4 regions of the Pseudocitrobacter cyperus genome follow, and region 1 is predicted to be linked to each of the others. Evidence: predicted binding sites of a transcription regulator. Region 1 holds the regulator's gene; each other region holds the start of a gene.

Region 1 (7,776 bases):
GGCTATTCCTGTTTCAATTGGCGCTTTTTTTTGCACTTGCTAACGAAACATTCTTTTAGATACAAAATCGCTATTAACATTATTGGTTTATATGGATTAGAATCGATGCGTTTTGTAAATCATACTCAGGCATGACTTTTATGCCTCCATACTCAGAGGATTGCTCAGTGGCGCGGATAAAAAAAATGTCGATCACGCTCTGTGCTTTGCTGTTTTCATCATTAACATTCTCGCCGCTCTCACAGGCTTCCGGTCATACGAAAGCAACGGCGACGCCGAAATCGCTTTCTGCGAAAGGAAGCGAACGGAAGAAGAAAAGCACCGTCAGCAAAAGCAGCAGCAAGAAGAAATCCACCCCTTCAGCCAGTAAAAAAACGGCTACTCACGCTCCGGCAAGCAAAAAAATCGCCTCGACCGCCAGTAAATCATCCCGCACCGCGCGCGTCGCCAGTAAAAGTAAAACGACAACCACGCGTCGCAGCAAGAGCAGCACGATGAAAACAGCCGCGGCAAATGTCACCACCAAATGCGTGGTGCGCAAGGGCCATAAGAAATCCTGTACCACCCGCGCAGTGGATAGCAAACCGTTAACTATCGCTGAAGCGCATAAAGCACGGGTGCAAAAAGCGCAGAAAACCGCGATGAATAAACTCATGGATCAGATCGGTAAACCCTACCGCTGGGGCGGCAGTTCCCCGCGCACCGGTTTTGATTGCAGCGGACTGGTCTACTACGCCTATAAAGATCTGGTGAAATTCCGTATCCCACGCACGGCAAACGAGATGTACCACCTGCGCGATGCCCGGGCAATCGATCGCGGTGAGCTGGAAAGCGGCGACCTGGTGTTCTTCCGTACCCGCGGACGCGGCACCGCCGATCATGTCGGTGTTTATATCGGCGGCGGGAAATTTATTCAGTCTCCGCGTACCGGCCGTGATATCCAGATAACGTCTCTCAGCGAAGATTACTGGGATCGCCACTACGTGGGCGCGCGTCGCGTCATGACCCCGAAAACCATCCGCTAAACCCTGCCCTGCCAGACTGCTGGCAGGGTAACCTTCTCTTTTATCACACCTTTTAATTTGTTACTCTATCCACACTCAGTACAAGGTTACTGGGGTAATTAACTATAAAAAGGAGAGTAGCAATGTCGTTCGAATTACCTGCATTACCGTATGCCAAAGACGCTCTGGCGCCGCACATTTCTGCCGAGACGCTCGAGTATCATTATGGAAAACACCACCAGACTTACGTCACCAACCTGAACAATATGGTGAAAGGTACGGCGTTTGAAGGCAAATCGCTGGAAGAGATCATTCGCACCTCTGAAGGCGGCGTGTTCAATAACGCAGCACAGGTCTGGAACCACACCTTCTACTGGCACTGCCTGGCACCAAACGCAGGCGGCGAACCGACTGGCGCAGTGGCTGAAGCCATCAACCGTTCTTTCGGTAGCTTTGCCGAGTTTAAAGCACAATTTAGCGATGCGGCTGCGAAGAACTTCGGTTCCGGCTGGACGTGGCTTGTGAAAAAAGCAGACGGCAGCCTGGCGATTGTCTCCACGTCAAACGCGGGAACCCCGCTGACGACGGATGCCAAACCGTTGCTGACCGTCGATGTGTGGGAACATGCTTACTATATTGATTACCGCAACGCGCGCGTCAGCTACCTGGAGCACTTCTGGGCGCTGGTGAACTGGGCGTTTGTTGCTGAAAATCTGGCGGCATAATGAAATAACGCAGAAGGAAACCCCTTCTGCGTTTCTGTTACTGGCTAACGATAATCTCTTCACGCTGTGAGCGACTGCTGAAAAATACCAACAACAGCGCCAGCCCTGCCACAATCGCCCCCATCACCGGCACAAAGCTGTAACCCAGGCCGCCGGAAATTACCGCTCCGCCCGCAACTGCGCCCAACGCATTGCCCAGATTAAACGCCCCGATATTAACCGAAGACGAGAGCCCTGGCGCTTCATGAGCCACACGCATCACACGCATCTGCAGTGGTGGCACGACAGCGAAGGTCGCGGCTCCCCAGATAACCATGCTGACCGCAGCACCGATTTCCGTGCGCGCAAGGAACGGTATCGCCAGCATTATCAACATCAGAAGCAACAAAAATCCCTTCAGCGTGCCGCTGACGGAACGATCGGCAAACTTACCGCCGAGGTAGTTCCCCAGAGAAAAACCGACGCCAATCAGCACCAGCATCAATGTGATAAAGGTAGAGGATGCATCGGTAATGGTGTGCAATACCGGCGAAATATAGGTATAGAGCGTAAACATCGCTCCCGCACCGAGCACCGTCGTCAGCAAAGCGGAAAGCACCTGCGGGCGCACCAGCACCGAAAGTTCGCGTTTCACATCCGGTTTTTCACCTGCCCCGCCCTGCGGTAACGAGAGCCACAGGCTAACTATCGAAATCACGCCAAGACCCGCCGTTGCCAGGAACGACATCCGCCAGCCGATGGTTTCGCCAAGCCAGGTGGCTGCGGGAACACCGCCGATGTTGGCAATCGTCAGCCCCATAAACATAGTGGCGACCGCGCTGGCTTGTTTGTGTTTTGGCACCACGCTTGCCGCAACCACCGAGCCCAGGCCAAAGAATGCGCCATGGTTGAGGCTGGTAATAATGCGCGAGAGCATCAGGGTGGTGTAATCCGGCGCGATAGCCGAGAGCACATTGCCGAGGGTGAAAATCGTCATCAGGAAGATTAAGGCATTGCGCCGCGCACGATGGGAGAGCAGTAACGTCATCAGCGGCGCACCCACCATCACCCCTACAGCGTAGGCGCTGATTAACATACCTGCGGCAGGAATTGAAACATCAACCCCTTCAGCGATAACAGGTAAGAGCCCCATCGGCGAAAATTCGGTGGTGCCAATCCCAAATGCGCCAATGGCTAACGCCAGTAAGGGAAAATTGACTTTCATGCAATGACTCCGGTTTGCCGCAAATCTGGACGGCGTGACAACTGAAGGCAAAAGCATGACATCGATCACAAAAAAACAGAAGTGTACAAATTAGCAAAATAGTTTTGCTGATGTGATAACAATCGATATGAGGAATTGAAGTGAGGGAGAGTGAACTCTCCCTGCGAAATGAATTAATGCAGGACGGCAGTTAGCCCGGCCGCCACGATCAGCGCCAGCGTAATAACCGTCGTGGTAATTGACATCTTCAGTTCAGTACTCATCAATTTTTCTCCTTGTTATCACCACACCAAAAGTGAGTTAAATCATTTTTGCACACTTAATAGCAAAAATCTTCTCTGATTTCACACGATAACCGATTTTGCGCTTCCACTTTTGCCAAAGATCAGACAAAATTCGACGCTAATTTATAAGTGTATCGGCCATTGACCCCCTCCTGTCGTCCTGTGTCGTTTTCCCGGCGAACCGCAATTCATAACATTGCGTCAGGGTGAGTGAAGGCAAACGTTTTCGTAGTTAATCGAACGGGGGCAGGCCCGGGTCTGGAGTGAGATGGAATGGCAACTATTAAAGATGTAGCGAAACGCGCAAACGTTTCCACTACAACTGTATCACATGTGATTAACAAGACGCGCTTTGTCGCCGAGGATACGCGGGAAGCGGTATGGGCGGCAATCAAAGAGCTCCACTACTCTCCAAGCGCCGTCGCCCGTAGTCTGAAAGTCAATCACACCAAATCCATTGGTTTGTTGGCAACCAGTAGTGAAGCGGCCTACTTCGCTGAAATAATTGAAGCCGTTGAGAAAAACTGTTTTCAGAAAGGCTATACCCTGATCCTTGGCAACGCCTGGAACAATCTTGAGAAGCAGCGCGCTTACCTCTCTATGATGGCGCAAAAGCGCGTAGACGGCCTGCTGGTGATGTGTTCTGAATATCCGGAATCGCTGCTGCAGATGCTGGAAGAGTATCGCAATATTCCGATGGTGGTGATGGACTGGGGCGAAGCCAAAGCTGATTTTACTGACTCGGTCATTGATAACGCCTTCGAAGGTGGCTATATGGCAGGCCGTTATCTGGTGGAACGTGGCCACCGCGAAATTGGCGTCATCCCCGGCCCGCTTGAGCGTAACACCGGTGCGGGCCGCCTGGCCGGTTTTATGAAAGCGATGGAAGAGATGCATATTAATGTGCCGTCCAACTGGATCGTTCAGGGTGATTTCGAGCCTGAATCCGGCTATCGCGCCATGCAGCAAATCCTCTCGCAGAATCCGCGTCCGACGGCCATTTTCTGCGGTGGTGATGTCATGGCGATGGGTGCGCTCTGCGCCGCTGATGAAATGGGACTACGCGTCCCGCAGGATATCTCCCTGATTGGTTACGACAACGTGCGCAACTCTCGCTTCTTTACGCCGGCGTTGACCACTATCCACCAGCCTAAAGACTCCCTCGGGGAAACCGCCTTTAATATGCTGATGGACAGAATTGTCAGCAAACGCGAAGAGTCGCAGTCGATTGAAGTCCATCCGCGCCTCATCGAGCGCCGTTCCGTCGCCGACGGCCCCTTCCGCGATTACCGTCGTTAAGGCTCTCTGCGAACGCCATTTTCCGGCGTTCGCAGCCACTCGCTGTTCAGCGTTTCACTGTCGCCCAGATAGTCCAGCAGCCAGCCTAACGCTACAGATGTATCGTTTTGCTGCCACGTCAGACAACAAGCCGCATCCGGAAAAGGGTTTTCCAGTTCCAGTGCCACCCACTCGCCCGTGTCTATCTTCGGACGCGCAAAATGTTCTGGCACCATTCCGACGCAAAGCCCCGCGGATAAACAGGTCTCTGAAGAGCCCCAGTCTGGTACCACAACCCGTTTCTGGTTATCCAGCAGCCAGGTGATTCGTTTTGGCAACGAGCGCGAAGTATCCTCACGCACCAGCGAAGGCCAGTTGCGCAATGTATCATCGCTAAATGGCCCGCTCATCTTCGCCAGAGGATGCTGGCTTGCCACCACGCACTGCCAGCTCAGCATACCCATATCGCGAAAGGCATAACGCCCCCCAACGGGGATCGCCTGCGTCGCGCCAATCGCCAGCTCAACCCGGCCATCTGCCAGCGCATCCCAGACGCCGTTGAACACTTCCTGATAAACCAGCAGTTCAACATCACTGAAGTGCCGATAGAAATCGACAATCATCTGCCGGGTGCGCTCAGGCCTGACGATATTATCAACCGCAATGGCCAGTTGACCGCGCCAGCCATTGGCAATTTGCTGGCACTGCTGACGAGTGATCTGCATTTTTTTGATAACAGAACGCCCTTCTTTCAAAAACCACGCCCCCGCAGGCGTCAGCTCAACATCGCGATGACGGCGTTCGAACAGCGGAACCGCCAGCCACTCTTCCAGTTGCCGCACCGTGTAACTGATTGCTGAAGGTACCCGGTGCAGTTCATTCGCCGCACCGCTAAAGCTGCCGTTACGCGCAACGGCATCAACCACTTCCAGTGAATATTCAGACCACATGCTCTGCCTACAAAATTTTTGAAACCAGGCCGCAAATATTAGCGTTTCACAAGCCAGATTTCACTCTCTACACTCTCAGCCTCTTCCGACACAAGAAAAGGCGTTTTTATGCAACCTGGGAAAGGATTTTTAGTCTGGCTGGCGGGCCTGAGCGTATTGGGCTTCCTGGCCACTGATATGTATCTTCCGGCCTTTGCCGCCATTCAGAGCGATTTGCAAACACCGGCGTCTGCCGTCAGTGCCAGCCTGAGTCTGTTCCTTGCCGGATTTGCTATCGCGCAACTGCTGTGGGGGCCGCTCTCTGACCGTTATGGCCGCAAACCGATTTTGTTAACAGGCCTGGCGATTTTCGCCTTCGGCTGCCTGGGAATGCTGTGGGTGCGCGATGCCAGCATACTGCTGGTGCTGCGTTTTATCCAGGCGGTCGGCGTCTGCGCAGCGGCTGTCACCTGGCAGGCAATGGTCACAGACTACTATCCGGCGCAGCGTATCAACCGTATTTTCGCCACGATTATGCCGCTGGTTGGCCTCTCTCCGGCACTGGCCCCCCTGCTGGGAAGCTGGATCCTGCATCACTTCGAGTGGCAGGCTATTTTCACCACGCTGTTTATCATTACGCTGATTTTGATGATCCCGGCGCTGCGCCTGAAGCCCGCCCACCCGAAAGTGTCCGCAAACCCGGACAAACTGACCTTTATGAAGCTGCTGCGCAGTCAGGATTACCGCGGCAACGTGTTGATATACGCCGCCTGTTCCGCCAGCTTCTTTGCCTGGCTGACCGGGTCGCCATTTATCCTCAATGCCATGGGTTACAGCCCGACAGCCATTGGTCTGAGCTATGTTCCGCAGACCATCGCCTTCCTGATAGGCGGCTACGGCTGCCGCGCGGCGCTGCAAAAATGGGATGGCGGCAAGCTCCTGCCGTGGTTGTTGATGCTGTTCGCCATTAGCGTGTTTGCCACCTGGGGCGTCGGTCTGACACCGCATGTCTCGCTGACCGCCCTGCTGATCCCGTTCTGCGTGATGGCAATGGCAAACGGCGCTATCTATCCTATCGTCGTCGCCCGCGCTCTGCGCCCATTCCCGCAGGCTACCGGGCGTGCGGCCGCCTTACAAAATACGCTGCAACTGGGGCTGTGCTTCCTCGCCAGTCTGGTCGTTTCATCATTGATTGCCGCACCTCTGCTGGCGACCACCAGCGTGATGGTGGCCACCGTTGTGCTCGCAGGTATCGGCTACAAGATGCAGGCTGGCGCGCGCATTGTCGAAAATGATTCACCAAAGGAATCATCTCGCGCATAAAATGATAAATATCAATGTTATGAAGCCGTAATTAGTTTGCTAAGATTTTTAATTGAATCAGTAGATTTTGCGTCCTATACTGGATCCGTATCACATAATTACAGACGTTATTATTTTTAACGGGAGGAGGACGCCTCCCGGTTCTCCATGGATGGTCATTTCGGCAAGGGTAATCTCCCTTCCTCTGTGCTACGTCGGATAGCAGGCTCACGGGCTATCCGTGAGATTTCTCACAAACTCAAAAAAGCGTCTACGCTGTTTTAAGGTTCTGATCACCGGGTCGGATGGAGAAGCTATGAGCTCATCGTGTATAGAAGAAGTTAGCGTACCGAATGATGACTGGTACCGCATCACCAACGAATTGTTAAGCCGGGCGGGCATCGAAATTAACGGTAACGGCCCTGCCGACTTGCAGGTGAAAAATCCCCAATTCTTTAAGCGTGTTTTGCAGGAAGGTTCACTGGGGTTGGGTGAAAGTTATATGGACGGCTGGTGGGAATGCGAGCGTCTGGATCTCTTTTTTCACAAAGTGCTACGCGCCGGGCTGGAAAATCAACTGCCGCGCCATCTAAAAGATACGTTGCGTATCGCCGCTGCTCGTCTGTTCAATCTTCAAAGTAAAAAGCGCGCCTGGATGGTGGGTAAAGAACATTACGATCTCGGTAACGATCTCTTCAGCCGTATGCTGGATCCCTTCATGCAGTACTCTTGCGGTTACTGGAAAGAGGCGCAAACGCTTGAAGAGGCTCAGCAGGCGAAACTTAATCTGATTTGTCAAAAGCTGAAATTAGAACCCGGTATGCGGGTGCTCGATATCGGCTGCGGCTGGGGCGGGCTGGCGCAGTATATGGCCGAACAATACGGCGTAAGCGTCGTAGGCGTGACGATTTCCGCAGAGCAGCAAAAGATGGCGCAGCAGCGTTGTGAAGGGCTGGATGTCACCATTTTATTGCAGGACTATCGCGATCTTGATGACAAATTTGACCGCATCGTGTCTGTCGGTATGTTTGAGCACGTCGGGCCGAAAAA
Region 2 (7,776 bases), 550 kb from region 1:
GTCGGCGCTTATTTAAAAGCAGCAGAAGTGAACGCCATGCTGGACGATCCTGACGCCGTATTTATCGATATGCGTAACCACTATGAATATGAAGTGGGCCATTTTGAACGGGCAATGGAGATCCCCGCGGATACTTTCCGCGATCAGCTACCGAAAGCTGTCGAAATGATGCAGGAGCACAAAGATAAGAAAATCGTGATGTACTGCACCGGGGGGATTCGCTGTGAAAAAGCCAGCGCCTGGATGAAACATAACGGTTTTAAGCAGGTGTGGCATATTGAGGGCGGTATTATTGAGTACGCCCGTCGTGCGCGTGAACAGGGGTTGCCGGTGCGCTTTATCGGTAAAAACTTCGTCTTCGATGAACGTATGGGCGAGCGTATTTCAGATGAGGTGATTGCCCACTGTCACCAGTGTGGTACGCCATGCGATAGCCACACTAACTGTCTGAACGACGGCTGCCATCTGCTCTTTATTCAGTGCCCTGCCTGCGCGGAGAAATATGAAGGCTGTTGCAGCGAAACGTGCCAGCAGGAGCATAAATTGCCGGAAGAAGAACAGCGCAAACGTCGCGCCGGGCGCGAAAACGGCAATAAAATTTTTAATAAATCTCGGGGTCGACTCAATACCAAACTGGGTATCCCTGACCCCCAGTGATCAGGTGAAAAAGAGCCAGATAAGATCAATCAGGGCCAGCAGCAGGCAAAGCGCGATGTAAATCATAAAATGCTCGCGCAAATTGTTGACCAGATAGTGATATAAACGCTGCATAGTTGTTCTCGTAACAGGCGCCGGTTTTCTGAACCGGCGCCTTTCTTTTTTAGTCGAAGCGGGAGAGGGAGAAAGGCGCCAGATCGAAGGATTCAGGCTGCGTCTGCGCAAAGCGGACAGCAATCTCTCCAAGCACAGTGGCAAACTTGAATCCATGACCACTCAACCCGCCAATCAGTAACGTATTCGGTTGGCCGGGCAGGGTATCAATAATGAAATCTTCATCCGGCGTGTTGTCATAGGTGCAGGCTGCGCCATACAGACAGCCGCCAACGCCTGGCAGGATGTTGCGCAGGAAACCGAATGCTTCGGAACCATCGGTGGCAACCGTACCAAACGGCTTGCGACCCTGCGGGGTATCGATGAGCTGCCCACCGTTATGCTTGCCGATTTTTAGCTCATTCTCCACGGCGGGAAAACCGTAGAACTGATCGCCGTTCGGCAATTCACCGGTAAAAGCCGGGAAATTATTTTTGCGGCTGTAACGGCCATCAGCCTGGAACCAGGCAAACACTTTACGCACCGGCTGTACCGGCAGTTGTGGGTAAAATTGCTTAACCCATGTCCCGGCGCTGAGCAGCAACTTTTTGCCCTCGAAGCGGCCTTCGGATGTTTCTATCGCGACGCCTTCTGCGTGATGCTCAATGGCGGTGACCGGGCAATTAAACAGTTGCGCGCAGCCAGCGTCCTTTGCCATCGCAATCAAGGTTTTGATCGCCAGCTCGCTTTTCAGTACACCGGAGGCGGGTTCAAAAATAGCGCGGTAGTCTGCTGGTACCTGGATCTCTGGCCAGCGCGCCATCACGCCTGCGGCGTCGAGTTGTTCCACTTCAAGGCCGAACTTTTCCGCACTCAGCGCAACCGTCGCGAGAAACGCTGAATTTGCCGGGCCAAGATTCACGACACCGCTACGTTCAAATATCGGCTCGCCACTGGCTGCCGCCAGTTCATCCCACAGTTGTTGGGCGCGCAGAACCAGCGGGACATATTTTTCCCCTTCGCCATACGCATGGCGAATCAAACGTGTATCTCCGTGATGACTGCCTTCAGTATGCGGCGGCATGTGGGCGTCAGTCATCAGTACATTAAGACCCGCCTTGCGGGCGTAGTATCCGGCCGCTGCCCCGACGGAGCCACTGCCGACAATGATAAGATCGTATTGCATAGCGCTTCCTGAATTTGTTTTTATAAGCAGCATCAATCAGAGGCTACGTGAAGATAAGTGTATAGCAGGGTAATTAACAAGCTCAGAGGATACAACCCTGAAAATAAAGAAGGCACCCGAAGGTGCCTGTATGATAATTATTCGTATCGGCATTAATGCCTGCGATACTCATTCGCCTGGTAATCGCCAGATTCAATTTTGGCGATGCCCGCTTCTAATATTGAGATAAATTGACGAGCGACATCCGTAGTCAACCAAAGCGTTTGACCTATTTCAGCTTCTTTCTTGCTCGATTCATTGGGGTCTTGGTAGTGCAGGCGCAGCATCAGCGCATCGTAGCTATCAACGGTGCTGATGTCCCATCCAACGAGGGGATGGGTCTGGATGACTTCATTATTCTTTTCCATCATAACCCCTTATATCTGTGTTAAAAGGCAACAACTCTCGAGGTTCAATGCAGGTTTTTTTCGAAGCTTTTTCAGTATACCAACAACTTACTTAATATTCGAGAATTTAAATAAAATGCAACACAAATTCCTAAACTCAAGGTTTTGTTGCGCAATAAATCACCATTATAGTGATGTTTTTATTAATGGAATCAGAATGGGGTGAAAAAATAAGCGGGTCGTAAAAATAAAAAAGCCGGGGCGACCCGGCAAAGAACACAATGAGGGAGCAAATTAGTCGGTTATAAACCAGTCATCCGCGCTTTCCCAGGTCTCCTGGAGAATTTCGCTGATCCGGTCTTTATCTTCTTTGATGCCGCCGATAACCGAAAGGTTATTTGCCGATGCGTAGCGTACCGAAACCGTGCCGTCGCTATCCGGAAACTGATCGTTAATGCGTCTGGAGAGTTCACCCGCCAGTGCGTCAAGCGCGCCAGCGGGGAGGGTAGTGGTTTTAGCAATAGTCACTTCAATGCGCATGGTTGCCCCCTGTATGTGTACTGTATATTTATACAGTTAAAGCAAGAAACTTACAACAGGGAGCGTGCGATTTATTTTTTGACCGTCCAGCGCACCGTTTCACCCGCAAGGAACGGGATCAGCGTATCATCCGCTAACGCGATACTCTCCACGACCTGGCTCTCTTCGCGAACCAGTTCAACTGTTGATTCATTGACTGGCAAGCCGTAGAAACGCGGCCCATTAAGGGAACAGAAGGCTTCGAAGTGCTGCAGGGCATTCATCTCTTCAAATACGGTCGCGTAGCTGCCGAGCGCGGTTGGCGCGTTGAAGCAACCTGCGCAGCCGCAGCTCGCCTCTTTGCGATGACGGGCATGCGGCGCGGAGTCTGTACCGAGAAACGCGCGCTCAAAGCCGCTGGCAACCAGTTCACGCAGGGCCTGCTGGTGGATGTTGCGCTTGAGGATCGGCAGGCAGTAGAGATGCGGACGCACGCCGCCGACCAGCATATGATTGCGGTTAAACATCAGATGCTGCGGCGTAATCGTGGCTGCCAGCCGTTCATTACCGTCGCGCACATAGTCAGCGGCATCTTTGGTAGTGATGTGTTCAAACACCACTTTTAGCCCCGGAAGGCGCTGGCGCAGTGGCTCCATCACCGTTTCGATAAAGCGCGCTTCGCGGTCAAAAATATCGATATCCGCATGAGTCACTTCGCCATGTACCAGTAATGGCATACCCAATTTTTCCATCCGCTCCAGCACCGGCATAATGGCATCAATGCTGGTTACGCCATGGCTGGAGTTGGTGGTGGCGTTCGCCGGATAGAGCTTCGCTGCCGTAAATACGCCTTCCTGAAATCCACGCTCCACTTCATTCGGATCAAGGGAATCGGTCAGATAGCAGGTCATCAGTGGGGTAAAATCATGGCCCGCAGGAACGGCATCCATGATGCGCTGGCGGTAGGCAACGGCGGCATCTACGGTGGTGATAGGCGGTACCAGATTCGGCATAATGATCGCACGGCCATAGATCTCGCTGGTATAAGGCACGACGGTTTTTAGCATCTCTCCATCGCGGAGATGGATGTGCCAGTCGTCTGGACGGCGAATTTTCAGAACTTGTGGTAATGCGGTCATGGTGTGCTCCGGCCTGGTGGGAAATCAGTCATTAGGGCTGTTTTTGCCGGGCACTAAGGATAAACGTAAACGTTTTCCTTTGCACTTCTTTCTGCAAAAAAAGACGCCCGCTGTTAACGACAGTCGGGCGTCTTTTACAGAATAAAGCGTTAGTCGGTGAACGGGATAATAATTTGTCCTGGCTTCACTTCGATGCCTTTAGCATATTTTTTTGCCAGCGCTTCGCCTTTACTGGCATCTTCTTTCAGCACGTAAGCCGGCTGCTGATTAAAGTAGTTGCGCAGAGACTGATTCAGATAAGGCACCAGCGTCTGCACGACCGACTGCATCTTTTCCGGCGTGACTTTCGCATCGACCACTTCCATCTCCTGCAAGAAGATCGCGCCTTTCTCTTTGTTGAATACCGGCAAGGCCTTCAACTTCAGGTCAATCGTCGCTTTCTGGCTGCCAAACAGTGAGTTTAAGTCCAGTTTCGCATCGCCTGTGAGGGTCACTTTATTGGGCTCTTCCCGCCCGATAGCGCTGGTGAGATTCGTCAGCACAATATGCGCATCCGCGACACCCGGCAGGCCGATATCTTTCGAGAAATTATTGTGCTTCTGCAGCGCCTGATTAATTTCCTGTTCACTTACAGTGTATTGTGTCAGTTGATTACAACCCGCAACCAGGCCGCCAACAATCAGTGCGGCAATGACAAAAAATTTCTTCATGAATTTCCTCAATATGATGCTGTGCTGTCATCCTGTTCTCAGGCAGCTTGCGCTTTCCATCGTGATTATGACAGCGGAAAATACTTAAAGTGCCAACTCTTTGTTACTGAGATGAGATTTTACTGATGGCCTGCGAAATTCGCAGGCCTAGAGACGCGGTTCAAGCATGCCGGAAGCGGCACGTTTTGGGCTGAATTGCCACCACAGGGCGATAAATGTAATCAGCCCGATGATCCCAAGCATAGCCCAGGGAAGTTCGGGTTGATTTAGCGCTTTGCCGCTATCAAACAGCTAGCCGCCGCCGGTATAGCCAAGTGCGCCGCCAAAGGCGAGCCCCAGGCGGCTAAAGCCCATGTAGCTACCACGCGCTCGCGCGTTGGCGAGGTGCGCACTCAGCGTTTCCCGCGCGGGTTCGGCAATAATTGAGCCGATGTAGAAGGTACAAATCAGCGTGAAAAGCTGCTGAAGTGAGGTGGTCAGGCCAATCGGCAACATAGCGAGCGTCATGATGAGCAGGCCTGCCATCAGGCGCTGTTCAAGGCGAAAACGCTTTTCGCTCCAGCGGGCGATGGGGTAGAGCAGGGTTAGCGATAGCGCAGCTTCAATGGCGTACATCCATTTGACGGCGGAAGGCGAGCCTGCGATATCGTTGACCATAATCGGCAGCATCAGCATGACCTGTACCGCCAGCATATAGTACCCCGTCAGCGTCAGTACGTAGGTGACAAAACGTTTATCGCGCATAACCTGCGCCAGCCCTTCACGTACCGGGGTTCTGACCGTAGACAGCTTCCACGCCGGAAGATAGCAGGCGTTGAAAATAGCGCACAGGATAAACAGCACCGCACCTGCGCTACAGACCAACCGAAAATCATATTGCAGCAGCCAACTGCCCATCAGCGCGCCGATAACCGCGCCTGCGCTGTCCTGCATCATCAGCAAAGAGAAGAAGCGACCGCGATGTGCCGGGCGCACAAGTTTGACCACCAGCGCAGAACGTGGCGGGTCGAATAGGGTACCGCCCAGGCCGGAGAGCAAGCAGGAGAGCCACAGCACCCAGGGTTCGTGCGCCACTGCCATTATAGCGAAACCGCCCGCGCGCATCAGCATGCCTGTAACAATCATGGGTTTTGCGCCGAAACGGTCAGCGATGGCACCGCCAAAAATACCTAACCCTTGCTGGATGAGCTGGCGTAAGCCGAGCGCAATCCCGACCATTAATGCGGCCCAGCCCATCTGATCGACAAAACGGATAGAGATCAGCGGAAAGACCACAAAAAAGCCCAGCACAACCAACATATTATCGACTAAAAGGAAATATTTACCCAGGCTCCGTGCCTGCGATACGCGGGACATTTCCCCTCCAGGGGAATAAAAAGAGATGAACCTTTCCATTCTGCCGGGTCGCTTCGTGTTTTCCCATATTGCCAGCGACAATATTTTTTTATCAAAATGGTGCTTTGATTGAGCTTGTTTATCGAAATCGCGATCGGGGTATGAAAAAAGGTATGTTGCTGTTTTCACAGACCCCCTGTGGACAGGTATAGTGAGTTAACCCGGGTTATTATTCAGGTACAGGAGTAAGGGATGTTTGGCTATCGCAGTAACGTACCAAAAGTGCGTTTGACAACCGATCGTCTGGTCGTGCGTCTGGTTCATGACCGTGATGCATGGCGTCTTGCCGATTATTACGCAGAAAACAGGCAGTTTTTGAAACCCTGGGAGCCTATTCGTGACGATAGCCACTGCTATCCTTCTGGCTGGCAGGCTCGCTTATCGATGATTAATGAATTTCATAAACAGGGCAGTGCTTACTACTTTGCGCTGCTGGATCCGGATGAGAAGGAGATCATTGGCGTCGCCAATTTCTCCAACGTCGTGCGCGGTTCATTTCACGCCTGCTATCTCGGCTATTCCATCGGCCAGAAGTGGCAGGGGCAGGGGATGATGTTTGAAGCGCTGACCAGCGCCATTCGTTATATGCAACGTACTCAGCACATTCATCGCATTATGGCTAATTACATGCCACACAATCAGCGCAGCGGCGATTTGCTGGCGCGGCTGGGGTTTGAAAAAGAGGGGTATGCCAAAAACTATCTGCTTATTGATGGTGAGTGGCGTGACCACGTATTAACCGCTCTCACGACACAAGAATGGACAGCCGGTCGCTAAGGAGAAAAGATGAAATATGAATTAACCCCGCTGGAAGCGCGCGTGATTGGCTGCCTGCTGGAAAAACAGGTGACAACGCCGGAGCAGTATCCGCTGTCGATCAACGGCGTGGTGACGGCCTGTAACCAGAAAACAAACCGTGAACCGGTGATGACACTCAGCGACGCTGAGGTTCAGGATCTACTGGATACACTGGTTAAACGCCACTATCTGCGCACGGTGAGCGGTTTTGGCAATCGCGTGACCAAATATGAACAACGCTTCTGCAATTCGGAATTTGGCGACCTGAAACTCTCCAGCGCTGAAGTGGCGTTGATCACCACATTGCTGCTGCGCGGCGCGCAAACGCCGGGCGAACTTCGCGGCCGCGCGCAACGGATGCATGAGTTCAGCGATATGGCGGAAGTGGAAGCGACGCTGGAGAGACTGGCGACCCGCGAAGATGGCCCGTTTGTGATGCGTCTTCCGCGTGAGCCAGGTAAACGCGAAAGCCGCTATATGCACCTTTTCAGCGGTGAAATGGAAGTGCTGGCTCAGGTCGCGGACGATGTCGCTCCGGCAGAGGACGATTTACGTGCTCGCGTCGAAGCCCTTGAAGGGGAGGTCGCAGAGCTAAAACAGCGTCTCGATTCCCTGCTGGCGCATCTCGGGGAATAACGATGACAAAATTACGCGTAGGTGTTGTCGGGCTTGGCGGGATCGCGCAGAAAGCGTGGCTCCCGGTACTTAGCGCCGCGACCGACTGGACGCTGCAGGCAGCCTGGTCGCCTGGGAAAGAGAAAGCGCTGAAAATCTGTGAAACGTACCGCATGCCGTATGCCGATTCGCTGGCCTCGCTGGCGGCGCAGTGTGATGCGGTATTTGTGCACAGTGCTACGGCATCGCACTATGCCGTGGTCAGCGAACTGCTGAAT
Region 3 (7,776 bases), on a different contig from region 1:
TACGCCGCACAGAATAGCCAGCCCAGGAACAAAAACGTTTTTGCGCTCTTCGGAAAGTCCTGGCAAGCTGAGTGCTGAAAAACGCTTATTTTTCAGCACCGCTTCAACCAGCATCTCCAGTCGTTCCGGAGTAATAAACCCATCTTTTTCACCCATTTCAATCAGTACTTCATGGGCGGCTTTGATCGTCCCCGAAGCCCCCATCGCCACATTCCAGCCCTGAATGCGGTACTGCCAGGAGAGGGTTTCCAGTTTTTGTACCGCTGCCAGGCGCGCGCGCTGGAAGTTTTCCCGGGTGATGACGCCACCAGGGAAAAACTGTTGTGCAAAACTGACACACCCCATTCGGCGGCTTTCGACCAGTTTGGGTTCGAAGTCTTCGCCAATGACCAGTTCCGTTGAGCCACCGCCAATGTCGATCACCAGCTTGCGGCCTTTTTCCGGCTGAGTGTGTTCTACGCCCATAAAAATCAGACGAGCTTCTTCGTTGCCTGAAATTATCTCGATTGGGTAGGGGATCACTTTTTCGGCACGGGTTAAAAATTCCCTCGCGTTGGCCGCCTGGCGAAGTGAGTGTGTACCCACAATACAGACGCTGGAAGACGAAAATCCCTGTAGACGTTCGGCAAACAGCGCAAGGCAGCTTAATCCACGTTCCATGGCCTCTTCGCTGAGCATGTTGTTTTCATCCAGACCATCGGCCAGATGGACGCGCTGCTTCAGGCGGCCGATAATCTGCATTGCGCCGTCAACCACACGGGCAATGACCATATGAAAACTGTTCGAACCGAGGTCGACCGCCGCAAATTCCTGCGGACGGGGGGTTTTGCTTTTTATGGGCATAGGTTATTCAGGTTGTTCAAGTGATTTTATGTAGTCATAGATCGCCTGCTGGGCACGAACTTTACGTCGGTTGCCGCGCGGAACATAGCGATTACTCAGTTCTTTGTCGAGATAGCGTGCTTTCACCGTATCGCTGAACAGGATCTCGATAATATCGAGAATGCGCTGTTTCAGGCGCGGATCGAGTAACGGTGTTGCCACTTCAATTCGGTAGTCAATATTACGCGTCATCCAGTCGGCGGAGGAGAGATAAACCTGCTTGTCGCCGCCGTTATCGAAGATATAGACGCGATCGTGTTCCAGGTATCGGTCGACGATGCTGATGACGCGAATATTATCGCTCAAACCATCCAGTTCAGGGATCAATGAACACATGCCGCGAATCAGCAGGTTAACCTGTACACCGGAGCCGGATGCAGCATACAGCCTGTCTACCAGTCCCTTATCAACCAGATTGTTCAGTTTCAGCGTAATGCCTGCTGGTTTACCGTTTTGCGCGTTGGCAATTTCCCGGTCGATCATCTCGTAGAGAAGACGGCGGGAGTTTTGCGGTGAAACCATCAGATAATCGAAAGTGACTGGTCGGTAAGGGTTTTCAATGAAGTTAAACACCCGACGCACTTCGTTGGTGATGCGCGCATCGGCAGTCAGCAATGAGTAGTCGGTATAAATACGGGCGGTTTTTTCATTGAAGTTCCCGGTGCCAATATGGGCGTAGCGCACCACATCTTCACCCTCTTTACGCGAGATAAGGAACAGCTTGGCGTGAATTTTCAGCCCCGGTGCTGAGAAGATGACGTGCACACCGGCTTCCGTCAGACGCCTGGCCCAATGAATATTTGCTTCTTCATCGAATCGCGCCTGCAATTCCACCACCACGGTGACTTTCTTACCGTTATGGGCGGCGTGGATCATCGCATCAATGATGCGGGAATCTTTAGCGACGCGGTAGATGTTGATTTTGATAGCCAGTACGTTCGGATCGAACGAGGCCTGACGAAGCAGTTCCAGTACGTGTTCAAAGGTATGGTACGGGTAGTACAACAGCACATCGCGTTCGCGAATGGCATCGAAGCCGTTACGGAATTTGTCGAACCAGATATGGCGCAGACGCGGCATCGGTTTGTTAACCAGATTGGCTTTGCCGACGTTCGGGAAGCCAATAAAGTCTTTAAAGTTGTGGTAGCGGCCACCCGGAACGATGGAGTCGTAGCGGGAGATGGTGAGTTTTTTACGCAGCATTTCGACCATCGCGTCCGGCATATCACGCTGATAGACAAAACGTACCGGTTCGGCGGTCAAACGCTGTTTCAGACTGGAGGACATCAACTCCATCAGGCTCGATTCCATCTCGTGCACCAGATCGTACTCGGCGTCACGGGTCATTTTCATCGAGTAGGCATTCAGCGCATCGTAATCAAAGAAGCCTTTGAAAATATCGTCGAGACAGTAGCGAAGAATATTATCCAACAAAATCATTGGCTTGCGACGACGCGGCGTTTCCGGCGGCAGGTTCACAAAGCGTGGCACTTTATCTGATGGGATTTCCAGCAGCGCGTAGTTGGTTTCGTCGCCGCGAATAATCTCTACTGCCAGGTAGGTGTAGTCATCCTTCAGGAACTGCACCAGATCCGTTTCCCGGTTTAGCAAAATCGGGGTGATATGCTGGCGTAACTGATGTTTGAAGTAGTGGCGTAGCCAACTCTGCTGATTAACAGAGAGCTGACGTTCGTTGATCAGGAAGATCTGATTACGCGCCATCTCCAGCAGCAGTTCGTTATAAAGGCCGTCAAATTCCTGATCGGCTTTGAGTACGCGGGACTGGATCTTGCCCAACAGATGACGAGAGTGGGCGGTGGTGCCCTGTTCTTCGCTGATAATAATGCGCCGCTTCAGTTCGGCGAAACGCACTTTGTAAAATTCATCCAGGTTATTGGAGTAAATTCCCAGAAAACGCATGCGTTCTATCAATGGATTACTTTTATCCGCGGCTTCCTGGAGAACCCGCTCATTGAAGGATAACCAGCTTAGCTCTTTCTCGATATACAGTTTGTCCTGACCCATTACTACTTTCACTCCGTTCCATCCACGCGATATGGCCTGGCTATTATGGCGAGCATTGCAGTTGAATGTCCAACTGTGCCAAAAGAGTATGACACTTATTAAGCAATGGCAGGGACATTCATGACCAGAAAAATGTCTGCCGGGGGGCTTTGGCGGGTGGGATTGATTGTATGAAAATCACCGCAGAAAACTGCGGTGATTAAGATCACTCGTCTTCTGAAGCATAACCACTGGCAGGCAGTTTGACACCATCCAGCCACGCGGAGTTATCACACATTGTCAGACGGCCCTCGACAAACCAGCCTACCACTAGCGGATAAATGGCATGCTCCTGAGCCTGCACGCGCGCGGTAATATCGGCTTCGTCGTCACCGTCAAAAACGGGCACTTTGGCCTGTAAAATCACCGGCCCGCCGTCCAGCTCTTCGGTAACAAAGTGCACCGAGGTGCCGTGTACCGCGTCACCGTTTTCCAGCACCTGGCGATGGGTATTGAGGCCGGGATATTTTGGCAACAGGGAAGGGTGGATGTTCAGCAAACGCCCCTGATAGTGGCTGACAAACTCGGCGCTCAGAATACGCATATAGCCTGCCAGCACCACGATATCCGGCGCATAAGCGTCGATTTCGTGCATCAGCTCGCGGTCAAACGCTTCCCGGCTGGCGTACTGGCCGGCGGTTAATGCATGCTGTGGGATCCCCGCTTCAAGGGCGCGCTCAAGGCCGAACGCGTCGGCCTTATTGCTGAATACCGCACGAATGGTGCCCTTTATTCTCTTCTGCGCACAGGCGTCGATAATGGCCTGTAGGTTGCTTCCGTTGCCGGAAATGAGCACCACGATATTTTTCATTATTCGATGACCACACGCTGTTCGGAATCAGTGGCTTTGATATAGCCGATTTTCCACGCGTTTTCACCTTTTTCGTTCAGCAGGGCAATGGCTTTATCCGCTTCATCCGCTGCCAGCGCAATCACCATACCCACGCCGCAGTTGAAGGTACGGTACATTTCATGACGACTGACGTTGCCTGCGTCCTGCATCCAGTTAAAGATGGCAGGCCACTGCCAGGACGATTCATCGATAACCGCCTGAGTGTTCTCTGGCAATACGCGCGGAATATTTTCCCAGAAGCCGCCGCCGGTCAGATGCGCGATAGCGTGAACGTCAACGTTACCGATAAGCTCCAGAATAGATTTCACATAGATGCGGGTCGGGGCTAACAGATGGTCGGCGAGAGACTTGCCTTCCAGTTGTGTGGTTTCCGGATCGCAGCCGCTGACTTCCACAATTTTACGTACCAGCGAGTAGCCGTTAGAGTGCGGGCCGCTGGAGCCGAGCGCAATCAGCACGTCCCCGCCGGTGACTTTGGAGCCATCAATGATTTCTGATTTTTCCACTACGCCGACGCAGAAACCGGCGACATCGTAATCTTCACCGTGGTACATACCCGGCATTTCCGCTGTTTCGCCGCCCACCAGGGAACAGCCTGACTGCAAACAGCCTTCTGCGATACCGTTAATCACGCTGGCTGCCGTGTCGACATCCAGTTTGCCTGTCGCGTAGTAGTCGAGGAAGAACAGCGGTTCCGCGCCCTGAACAACCAGATCGTTTACGCACATGGCGACCAGATCGATCCCGATGGTGTCGTGACGTTTTAAATCCATCGCCAGACGCAGCTTGGTGCCAACGCCGTCAGTGCCAGAGACCAGCACCGGTTCACGATATTTTTGCGGCAGCGCGCACAATGCGCCGAATCCACCTAATCCACCCATCACTTCCGGGCGACGGGTTTTCTTCACCGTACCCTTGATTCGGTCAACCAGAGCGTTTCCTGCGTCAATATCAACACCGGCATCTTTATAGCTGAGAGAGGTTTTGTCGGTCACTGCTAAGTCTCCACGCGTTTGCGTTAGCAAGAAAAATCGGCGCAATTCTAACAGTCTAAGCAAACGTTTGCGAGCCCATTGTGCACCCATTTTTTAAGACTTCATTTTTTAGCGTTTCGCTTCCGGGGAGGGGCAACTTTGATACCGTTCACGAAAATGAAACCGGGTACATTTTTGTCCTTGCATCGCCGCCGGGGAATGCACATCATGCCACTGAAACCGGTTTCTGTTTTGTCCAAAACGAGAATGAGGGACGACTATGTCTGGATTTAAAGCGGGATTTCTGTGGGGCGGTGCGGTTGCTGCGCACCAACTGGAAGGCGGCTGGCAGGAGGGCGGGAAGGGGATCAGCGTGGCGGATGTCATGACTGCAGGCGCACATGGTGTGCCGCGGGAAATCACCGATGGCGTATTGCCCGGCAAAAATTACCCCAATCATGAGGCGATCGATTTCTATCATCGCTATAAAGACGATCTCAAACTGTTTGCTGAGATGGGTTACAAATGTTTCCGAACTTCTATCGCCTGGACGCGTATCTTTCCAAAAGGCGATGAACATGAGCCGAATGAAGCCGGTTTACAGTTCTATGATGATCTCTTTGATGAGTGCCTGAAGCTCGGCATTGAGCCGGTGATCACCCTGTCGCACTTCGAAATGCCGTATCACCTCGTCACCGAATATGGCGGCTGGCGAAACCGTAAGCTCATCGACTTCTTCGTGCGCTTTGCACAGGTGGTCTTCACGCGCTATCAGCACAAAGTGAAGTACTGGATGACCTTTAACGAGATCAACAACCAGGCCAACTTCCATGAAGATTTCGCCCCGTTTACCAACTCCGGGCTGAAATATCAGCCGGGGGAAGATCGCGAACCGGTGATGTATCAGGCGGCGCACTATGAACTGGTTGCCAGCGCACTGGCGGTGAAGGCGGGGCGTGAAATTAATCCGTCCCTGCAAATTGGCTGCATGATTGCCATGTGCCCCATCTATCCACTGACCTGCGCGCCAAATGACATGATGATGGCGATGAACGCGATGCATCGTCGCTACTGGTTTACCGATGTTCATGTGCGCGGGAAATATCCACAACATCTGCTGAGCTACTTCGAACGCCGCGGTTTTGCGCTGGATATCACCGAAGAAGACAAACAGGCGCTCACCCAGGGCTGTGTCGATTACATCGGTTTTAGCTACTACATGTCGTTTGCCACCAAAGCGACCGACGATAACCCGCAGCTTGATTACGATGAAACCACCAGCCTGGTCTCTAACCCATACGTGCAGAAATCCGACTGGGGCTGGCAGATTGACCCGGTAGGGCTGCGTTACTCGCTGAACTGGTTCTGGGATCACTATCAGTTGCCGCTGTTTATCGTCGAAAACGGCTTTGGCGCAATCGACGTGCTGGAAAGCGACGGCACGGTGAACGATCAGTACCGTATTGATTATCTCGCAGCGCACATTAAAGAGATGAAAAAAGCGGTGGTGGAAGATGGGGTTGACCTGATGGGGTATACGCCATGGGGCTGTATCGACCTGGTCTCCGCTGGTACCGGCGAGATGAAAAAACGCTACGGCTTTATCTATGTCGATAAAGATAACGAAGGTAATGGCACGCTGGCGCGCAGCCGTAAAAAATCATTCAACTGGTATAAAGAGGTGATTGCCTCCAACGGCGAGAAGCTGTAATCCACATCACTGGCGGCCAGTATCCTCTGGCCGCGACGTTTTTTTCTTCTGTTTTTGGCGGCGATCAATAACCACAGTTAGTGCGATACCTGCCGCACCCAGTAGCGTTAATACCCAGAAGGTGAGGGGGAAAGCGATATAGCTTTTGTGATGGCTGAACCATGCCGAATGGCACAGTTTAATGATGTCGGGCTCGCGCTTCACATAATCAAGGCAAATCCCGCTTCGGTTTTCCGGACTCCAGGCTACGTTACTGAAGTAGCCCGTTCTTTTGCGCCCATTTGCCCAATATTCAACGTTGAAGGTATAAAGATCGTGACAGTTAGCGCGGCGACCATACAGATGACATAATCCCTGTTTAGACGCTTCGTAGCCCGTGAGCCACGAGATATTATACGCCCGCACAGTCGTTGATACCGTATCGTGGCGCATCTGCACTTCATCAATAATGACCCAGCCCATCCAGAGGCTAAAAATCACGAAGGCGAACTGGTAACCCCTGACGAGCGTTTTTTCGAAGAGGGAAGCCTGCGTCCACGCTTTATCCTTCGCCGTTTTCCTTTTTTTCATGAAATGCGCATCCTGGCGCAAGCGGAGTTAAGAACGGATGATCGCTACTCTATTCCTGGCAACCCCACCTATGCTTGATCAGCATCAAGTAAAAAAATGTTGCCGGCCAAAAGAATGGCGGTATAATCCGTCGATTTTTTTTATGGCTGCCCCATTCAAAGGAGAAAGAGAATGAAGATTGTGGAAGTGAAACACCCACTCGTCAAACACAAGCTAGGCCTGATGCGCGAGAACGATATCAGTACTAAACGCTTCCGTGAACTCGCCTCCGAAGTCGGTAGCCTGCTGACTTATGAAGCCACTGCTGGTCTGGAAACAGAAAAAGTGACTATCGAAGGCTGGAACGGCCCGGTAGAGATTGACCAGATTAAGGGCAAGAAAATTACCGTTGTGCCTATCCTGCGTGCGGGCCTCGGCATGATGGATGGCGTGCTGGAAAACGTTCCGAGCGCGCGTATTAGCGTTGTCGGTATGTATCGCAATGAAGAGACGCTGGAGCCGGTTCCTTATTTCCAGAAACTGGTTTCCAATATCGACGAGCGTATGGCATTGATCGTTGACCCGATGCTGGCGACCGGTGGTTCGGTTATCGCCACCATCGACTTGCTGAAGAAAGCGGGTTGCTCCAGCATCAAAGTGCTGGTACTGGTTGCCGCGCCCGAAGGTATCGCTGCGCTGGAGAGCGCGCATCCGGACGTTGAGCTCTACACCGCGTCAATTGA
Region 4 (7,776 bases), on a different contig from region 1:
CTGATCGACCAGCAGTTCGGTTCCTTCCCGCATACTGGCGAGAGGCGTTTTCAGTTCATGAGAGAGATGGCGCAGAAACTGGTGGCGCTGCGACTCCAGCCATGACAGGCGATCGCTCAGCCAGACGATGCGCTGACCCACTGAGCGCAGTTCACGTGGGCCACGGAAAGTGACGCCCTCCTGCAGCGACTCCCCCTCGCCCAGGCGGTTGATCATACTCTCAATGGCTTTTACCGGGCCGATAATCATGCGAGTAAAAAGCAACACCATCGCCAGGCTGACAAGGAACAGCACCAGCGCCTGCCAGCCAAAGAATTGTCCGCGCTCGGCAATCTCCTGCTGTAACTGCTGACCACGCGAGAAGACAACGGTACGCGTCGCCTGCACCATTTCAGTATTCGCGCTGGCGAAAGCCTCCAGCTTTGTGGCTGCCACTTTTTCCGGGCCGCTATTCTGGCACTGAAGCTGAGCCAGGTCGTTGAGATCCTGACGCAGAGCCTGATAGAGCTTTTCATCCGGCATGACGCCTGCGTGCGCGTCGAGCATATCGCTGTAGCGTTTGCGTTGATTCTGGTAGACGCGAGCCAGAGTTGGGTTATCCAGCACGCAATACTGGCGATAGCTACGCTCCATCTCCAGAGCAATGTTGGTCATCGCTTCGCTACGGCGAGCGTCAATCAGGGTGGTGCGGTTCGTTTTTTCCGCCTGGGCGCTGAGGATGTTCAGGCTTTGCCACGCCTGCCAGGCCAGCACCAGCAACGGCAGCAGAATCAACAAGAAGGCCAGCATGACCAACTGTCGCAGCGAACGGGGAGAAAGAGAAACGCGTTTCACAAGGAGTTCCCAAAAAATCAACCTGCAAGGATGCTAACTGAGGAAGTGACGCGGGGAAAGGCAGAAATGATAAAGCCGGGTCGAAACCCGGCTTTATTCTGGAATAAGGCGGTGCCTAACTCAACGTTTCGCCCGATGGTTGATATACAAAGATATCAGAAGCTGGACGGCAGGCACCTTGTTGTGCGTCATTCGAAGTTTATGTAGCACGTCCCGAAGGGGCTGACATAAGAGGGTGAATGAGCCACTGATTATATTAATGCAGGATGTGTGCCAACATCTAAAGAAACATGATAACACCATGATATTTAAAGGTTATATACAAATTATCAATCATTTATAAAATGATTACTTTTTGCACTTTGCGTCGCTAATTAGCAACACTTTATACAACACTAATTAAAGTACACTAAAATCAATATGTTAAATGTCGCCTTTTGGAGACAGCATTAATCATCATTGTCTGTAATTCCCGACACTTAACATCGTCATCCCATAAAAAAGGCCGCTTACGCGGCCTTTTTACTTAACCTAACTGCTTACGCGCATTGCGGAAGATGCGCATCCACGGCCCATCCTCGCCCCAGTTTTCCGGGTGCCAGGAGTTTGCCACGGTACGGAAGACACGTTCCGGGTGTGGCATCATAATGGTGACGCGACCACTTTCGTTGGTCACTGCGGTGATCCCGTTCGGAGAACCGTTCGGGTTCGCCGGATAGGTTTCCGTCACCTTGCCGAAGTTATCGACATAACGCAGCGCCACCAGGCCTTTGCTTTCAAGCGCTGCCAGGTGCGCGGCATCGCGAACCTCTACGTGACCTTCACCGTGGGAAACAGCAATCGGCATCTGCGAACCGACCATGCCCTGCAACAGCAGAGACGGGCTTTGGGTCACTTCCACCAGGCTGAAACGCGCTTCGAAGCGATCGGAAGTATTACGCACAAAGCGCGGCCACAAGTCGCTGCCCGGGATCAGTTCGCGCAGGTTAGACATCATCTGGCAACCGTTACATACGCCCAGCGCCAAGGTCTGCGGACGATGGAAGAAAGTTTCGAACTCTTCACGCACGCGGTCGTTGAACAGGATGGACTTCGCCCAGCCCTCACCCGCGCCCAGCACGTCGCCGTAAGAGAAGCCGCCACAGGCCACCAGCGCATCAAAACGCGCCAGCCCGGTACGCCCGGCTAACAGGTCGCTCATATGTACGTCGATAGCATCGAAGCCCGCCCGCTGGAACGCTGCTGCCATTTCTACGTGGGAGTTGACGCCCTGCTCACGCAGTACCGCCACCTGCGGACGCGCGCCTTTCGCAATATAGGGCGCGGCGATATCTTCGCTGATATCAAAGGTTAACTTCACATTCAGGCCAGGATCGTTATCGTTGGCTTTCGCGTGATGCTCCTGATCTGCGCTTTCCGGGTTATCGCGCAGACGCTGCATCTGCCAGGTGGTTTCCGCCCACCACATACGTAGCGTAGTGCGGCTTTCGCTAAAGACCGGCTGGCCGCTGGCGGTGAGCACAAAGCGGTCACCCGCGACGGCCTGACCCAGATAATGTACACAATCGCCGAGGCCGTGTTTTGCCAGCAGCGCTTCAACCGCCTCACGATCAGCCGCGCGAACCTGAATTACCGCCCCCAGTTCTTCGCTGAACAGCGCAGCCAATCGGTCGTCGCCCAGCGCGGCGATATCCGCCTCAACGCCGCAGTGGCCGGCAAAGGCCATTTCCGCCAACGTCACCAGCAGGCCGCCGTCGGAACGGTCGTGATACGCCAGCAGTTTACGTTCTGCCACCAGCGCCTGAATGGCGTCGTAGAAGCCTTTCAGTTGCGCGACATCACGCACGTCAGCCGGTTTGTCGCCCAGTTGACGATAAACCTGCGCCAGGGCAGTGGCGCCCAGCGCGTTATGACCCTTACCGAGGTCAATCAGCAACAGCGCATTATCTTCCGTAGAAAGCTGCGGCGTAATGGTATGACGCACATCTTCCACGCGGGCAAACGCAGAAATCACCAGCGATAGCGGCGAAGTCATTTCGCGCTGTTCGTTACCTTCCTGCCAGCGGGTTTTCATCGACATGGAGTCTTTACCCACCGGAATCGTCAGCCCCAGCGCCGGGCAAAGTTCTTCACCCACCGCTTTCACCGCTTCATACAGGCCAGCGTCTTCGCCAGGGTGGCCTGCCGCAGACATCCAGTTCGCCGACAGTTTGATGTGTTTGATATTGCCAATTTGCGTCGCCGCAATGTTGGTCAGCGCTTCACCGACTGCCAGACGGGCAGACGCCGCGAAGTCGAGCAACGCAACCGGAGAACGTTCACCAATCGCCATCGCTTCACCGTAATAGCTATCGAGGCTGGCGGTAGTGACCGCACAGTTAGCCACCGGGATCTGCCACGGGCCGACCATCTGATCGCGCGCCACCATGCCGGTGACGGTACGGTCGCCAATGGTGACGAGGAAGGTTTTTTCCGCCACAGACGGCAGGTGCAGAACGCGGTTAACCGCATCGGCAATCGTAATGCCTTCGCGAACCAGCGCGTCGCCTTTGGCTTTCAGCGTGGTGACGTCACGGGTCATCTTCGGCGTTTTGCCCAACAGCACGTCCAGCGGCAGGTCGATTGGCTGATTGTCGAAGTGCTTGTCATTCAGGCTGAGGTGCAGTTCTTCTGTCGCTTCACCAATGACCGCATATGGCGCGCGCTCGCGCTTACAGAGTTCATCAAACAGCGGCATCTGCTCAGGCGACACCGCCAGCACGTAACGTTCCTGCGATTCGTTACACCAGATTTCCAGCGGGCTCATGCCTGGCTCGTCGCTCAGGATATCGCGCAGTTCGAATTTACCACCGCGTCCGCCGTCACTCACCAGCTCTGGCATGGCGTTAGACAGGCCGCCCGCGCCGACGTCATGGATAAACAGAATCGGGTTCGCATCGCCCAACTGCCAGCAACGGTCGATAACCTCCTGGCAACGACGTTCCATTTCCGGGTTGTCACGCTGGACGGACGCGAAATCGAGATCCGCGTCAGACTGACCGGAGGCCATGGAAGAGGCAGCGCCGCCGCCAAGGCCGATATTCATCGCCGGGCCGCCGAGGACGACCAGCTTTGCACCGACGGTGATCTCGCCTTTCTGTACGTGATCGGCACGGATGTTGCCGATCCCGCCTGCCAGCATGATCGGTTTGTGATAGCCGCGCAGCTCCTCGCCGTTGTGGCTGTTCACTTTCTCTTCATAGGTACGGAAGTAGCCGTTCAGCGCCGGACGACCAAATTCGTTGTTAAACGCCGCGCCGCCCAGCGGGCCATCGGTCATGATGTCCAGCGCGGTAACAATGCGTTCCGGCTTGCCGAAGTCTTCTTCCCACGGCTGTTCAAAGCCCGGGATACGCAGGTTAGATACGGAGAAACCGACCAGACCAGCCTTCGGTTTTGCACCGCGCCCGGTAGCGCCTTCATCACGAATTTCACCACCGGAACCGGTTGCCGCGCCCGGCCACGGAGAAATCGCCGTCGGGTGGTTGTGGGTTTCCACCTTCATCAGGATGTGCGCAGGCTCCTGGTGGAAATCGTAGCGACCCGTTTCGTGGTCAGCAAAATAACGCCCCACTTCAGAGCCTTCCATCACCGCCGCGTTATCTTTATAGGCAGACAACACGTGATCCGGCGTGGTTTCAAAGGTGTTTTTGATCATCTTGAACAGCGACTTCGGCTGCTGTTCACCGTCGATAATCCAGTCGGCGTTGAAAATTTTGTGTCGGCAGTGCTCAGAGTTAGCCTGCGCGAACATATAGAGTTCGATATCGTTCGGGTTGCGCCCAAGTTTAGTGAAGGCATCCTGCAGATAGTCGATTTCATCATCCGCCAGCGCCAGCCCCAGACGCAGGTTGGCGTCGATGAGCGCCTGACGCCCCTGCCCCAGCAGGTCGACGCTGGAAACGGGAGCCGGTTGATGATGAGCAAACAGTTTTTCCGCATCCTGCAGTGAGTCGAAGACGCTCTCCATCATGCGATCGTGCAGCTCCGCCGCCACTTCACGCCACTGCTCCGCCGTCAACGTAGAGGCTTCCACATACCAGGCCACACCGCGCTCCAGGCGCAGGATCTGTTGCAGGCCGCAATTGTGGGCGATGTCGGTTGCTTTTGAAGACCAGGGGGAGATGGTACCAGGGCGGGGAGTCACGAGCAGCAGTTTACCGGATGGCGTATGGCTGCTGAGGCTCGGGCCATACTTTAACAGACGTTCAAGTCGGGCTCGCTCTTCGTCGTGAAGCGGAGCATCCAGATCGGCAAAATGGACATACTCAGCGTAAATATTGCTTACCGGGAGGTTGGCTGCCTGAAAACGCGTCAGCAGTTTGTTAATACGAAATGCAGACAGTGCAGGCGAACCACGCAGAATTTCCATCATAAGTCTCTCGTCTTCTAAGCTTTCAGTGTGCGCAAGGGGGGAAAACGGGCGTTATTATAGAGAATCCTGCGCGCTGACGAAACCGTTTGCGTGGAAATAAAATCACTTCCTTTTTTTATCAATAGATGTGACGAATATCTCTAATTAGTTGCCAACTGGCGCAATCTTACGCAAAATGCCGCTCATTCTGTAACAAACCATAGTCTTATTATGGTCACTGGAAACAGTGGCTCTGTCAGTGCAGAGAATTAACTATTTGAAAAAATTAAAGATTAATTATCTGCTTATCGGCATCGTCGCACTGCTGTTAGCAGCAGCCCTCTGGCCCTCGATCTCCTGGATCAACCAACCGGCCAACCGTATTGCCGCCATCCAGGCGCGGGGGGAGCTTCGCGTCAGTACCATCGTGTCTCCGTTAACCTACTCCCGCGTCGATGGCAAAGAGTATGGGCTGGATTACGCCCTGACAGAGCAGTTTGCCGATTACCTTGGCGTAAAGCTGAAAGTGACCGTGCGGCAAAATATCAGCGAGCTATTCGACGACCTCGATAACGGTAAGGCTGACCTGTTGGCAGCGGGTCTGGTGTATAACAGCGAACGCGTTAAAAACTATCATGCAGGCCCGGCCTACTACTCCGTCTCTCAGCAGGTGGTGTATCGCGTCGGCAGCTATCGGCCGCGTTCACTCGGCGAGCTGAATGCCGAAAATCTGGCGATTGCTCCGGGGCATGCGGTCATTAACGACCTGCAAAACTTAAAAGAGACAAAATTCCCGGATATCGGCTGGCGGGTGGATGAAAAGCGCAGTAGCGAAGCATTAATGGAAGAGGTACTGGCAGGGCGTTTGAACTACACCATTGCCGATTCCGTCGCGATTAGCCTGTTCCAGCGTGTGCACCCTGAACTTGCGGTCGCGCTGGATATCACCGATGAGCAACCCGTCACCTGGTTTAGCGTTAACGATGAGGACGATACGCTCTCTGCCGCCCAGCTTGGCTTCTTCAATACCATCAATGAAGACGGTACGCTTGCGCGGCTGGAAGAAAAATACCTCGGCCATGGCGGAGATTTCGATTACGTCGATACCCGTTCATTCCTGCGCGCCATCGACAGCGTTCTGCCTGACCTGCAGCCGCTGTTTGAAAAATATGCAAAGGAGATCGACTGGCGACTGCTGGCCGCTATCTCTTATCAGGAATCGCACTGGGATGCGCAGGCAACCTCACCGACTGGCGTGCGCGGGCTAATGATGTTGACCAAAAATACCGCCCAAAGCCTGGGGCTGACTGACCGCACGGATGCCGAGCAAAGCATCGGCGGCGGAATGCGTTACCTGCTGGATATGATGGATAAAGTACCGGATACCGTACCGCAGGATGAGAAAATTTGGTTTGCACTCGCCGCGTATAATATGGGCTACGCGCATATGCTCGACGCCCGTGCGTTAACGGTGAAGCAAAAAGGCAACCCGGATAGCTGGACGGAAGTAAAACAACGTCTGCCGCTATTAAGCCAAAAACCTTACTACAGCAAACTCACTTACGGCTATGCGCGCGGGCATGAAGCCTATGCGTATGTCGAAAACATTCGTAAGTATCAAATAAGCCTCGTGGGGTATCTGGCGGAGAAAGAGAAGAAAGTGGCGCAGCAGATGGCCATCGCCGCCGACTATCCGGCGGTGACGATGGATGAGATAAACCACAACAACGCCGACTTTTTGCCGTTTATCTCCCTGTCGCCTCGTGATTACCTGCACAGCGTGCAGGGGGCAACGTCGAGCGAACTGGTCGACGCGGCCAAACCGCATCACTGATCCGCGGCTTTCTGCGCCTTACGTAACGCTTTAATCTGCTGGCGGCGCTCGCGGAAAAAATCACTCAGCATATTCGCGCACGGCTCGCGCAGCACACCTTCCGTGACGTCCACCCGGTGGTTCATCCCCGGGTGATGCAGCACATCCATTAACGACCCGGCAGCGCCGGTTTTGGCATCGCGCGCGCCAAACACCACATGACCAATGCGACTGTGCACCATTGCACCTGCGCACATCACACAGGGTTCCAGCGTGACATACAGCGTGGCGTTAATCAGGCGGTAGTTTTGCAACACCATACCGCCCTGACGCAGCGCCATAATTTCGGCGTGAGCGGTGGGATCGTGGCGGCCAATAGGGCGATTCCAGCCTTCACCAATCACCTGATTATCCAGTACAAGTACTGCGCCTACCGGCACTTCCCCTTCATCCCAGGCGCGCTGTGCAAGCGTGAGCGCATGGCGCATCCAGTATTCATGGTCGAATTGATTGTCGGACAAAGCGGGCACTCCAGATAATAAAACGGGGCGCATTATACATAGAGGTGAGTCGATTACCCACTATTCCAGCCGCTGAAGTTCACCCCTCGGCGTTACCCGCCAGCGATGCTGGCAGAAATAGAGCAACGGGTTATCCTGTTTGCTGTCGCTATACCCGCTAAACAGACGCAATGGCGTACCGATTTTGCGCTCCAGTTGCACTACTTTTTCATGCC

What was found. Region 1 encodes PurR, which represses purine synthesis genes. Its sites were predicted from a motif close to CANGCAAACGTTTGCNTG; they were not measured.
Region 2: pyrC (dihydroorotase) is a predicted target of PurR. The motif match lies at 4,043-4,060, and genes of this name have one in related genera.
Region 3: purM (phosphoribosylformylglycinamidine cyclo-ligase) is a predicted target of PurR. The motif match lies at 4,851-4,868, and genes of this name have one in related genera.
Region 4: purL (phosphoribosylformylglycinamidine synthase) is a predicted target of PurR. The motif match lies at 5,324-5,341, and genes of this name have one in related genera.

The regions. Positions count from the first base shown of each region.
Region 1 covers NZ_JAYMYY010000001.1:339,955-347,730, reverse strand. The annotation lists gene VSR74_RS01705 (C40 family peptidase) at 168-1,025, shown strand; gene sodB (superoxide dismutase [Fe]) at 1,148-1,729, shown strand; gene VSR74_RS01695 (MFS transporter) at 1,767-2,933, opposite strand; gene cydH (cytochrome bd-I oxidase subunit CydH) at 3,107-3,196, opposite strand; gene purR (HTH-type transcriptional repressor PurR) at 3,491-4,516, shown strand; gene punR (DNA-binding transcriptional activator PunR) at 4,513-5,445, opposite strand; gene punC (purine nucleoside transporter PunC) at 5,554-6,747, shown strand; gene cfa (cyclopropane fatty acyl phospholipid synthase) at 7,043-7,776, shown strand, end outside.
Region 2 covers NZ_JAYMYY010000001.1:891,683-899,458, reverse strand. The annotation lists gene trhO (oxygen-dependent tRNA uridine(34) hydroxylase TrhO) at 1-657, shown strand, start outside; gene VSR74_RS04410 (DUF2770 family protein) at 658-771, opposite strand; gene solA (N-methyl-L-tryptophan oxidase) at 821-1,936, opposite strand; gene bssS (biofilm formation regulator BssS) at 2,089-2,343, opposite strand; gene dinI (DNA damage-inducible protein I) at 2,617-2,862, opposite strand; gene pyrC (dihydroorotase) at 2,934-3,980, opposite strand; gene VSR74_RS04385 (lipoprotein) at 4,130-4,690, opposite strand; partial or broken gene mdtH (multidrug efflux MFS transporter MdtH) at 4,838-6,046, opposite strand; gene rimJ (ribosomal protein S5-alanine N-acetyltransferase) at 6,278-6,862, shown strand; gene VSR74_RS04370 (YceH family protein) at 6,872-7,519, shown strand; gene VSR74_RS04365 (Gfo/Idh/MocA family protein) at 7,522-7,776, shown strand, end outside.
Region 3 covers NZ_JAYMYY010000006.1:109,533-117,308, forward strand. The annotation lists gene ppx (exopolyphosphatase) at 1-843, opposite strand, end outside; gene ppk1 (polyphosphate kinase 1) at 847-2,907, opposite strand; gene purN (phosphoribosylglycinamide formyltransferase) at 3,113-3,757, opposite strand; gene purM (phosphoribosylformylglycinamidine cyclo-ligase) at 3,757-4,794, opposite strand; gene VSR74_RS18280 (6-phospho-beta-glucosidase) at 5,054-6,484, shown strand; gene VSR74_RS18285 (hypothetical protein) at 6,491-7,054, opposite strand; gene upp (uracil phosphoribosyltransferase) at 7,226-7,776, shown strand, end outside.
Region 4 covers NZ_JAYMYY010000006.1:28,821-36,596, reverse strand. The annotation lists gene qseE (two component system sensor histidine kinase QseE/GlrK) at 1-789, opposite strand, end outside; gene purL (phosphoribosylformylglycinamidine synthase) at 1,361-5,248, opposite strand; gene mltF (membrane-bound lytic murein transglycosylase MltF) at 5,505-7,061, shown strand; gene tadA (tRNA adenosine(34) deaminase TadA) at 7,055-7,594, opposite strand; gene yfhb (phosphatidylglycerophosphatase C) at 7,622-7,776, opposite strand, start outside.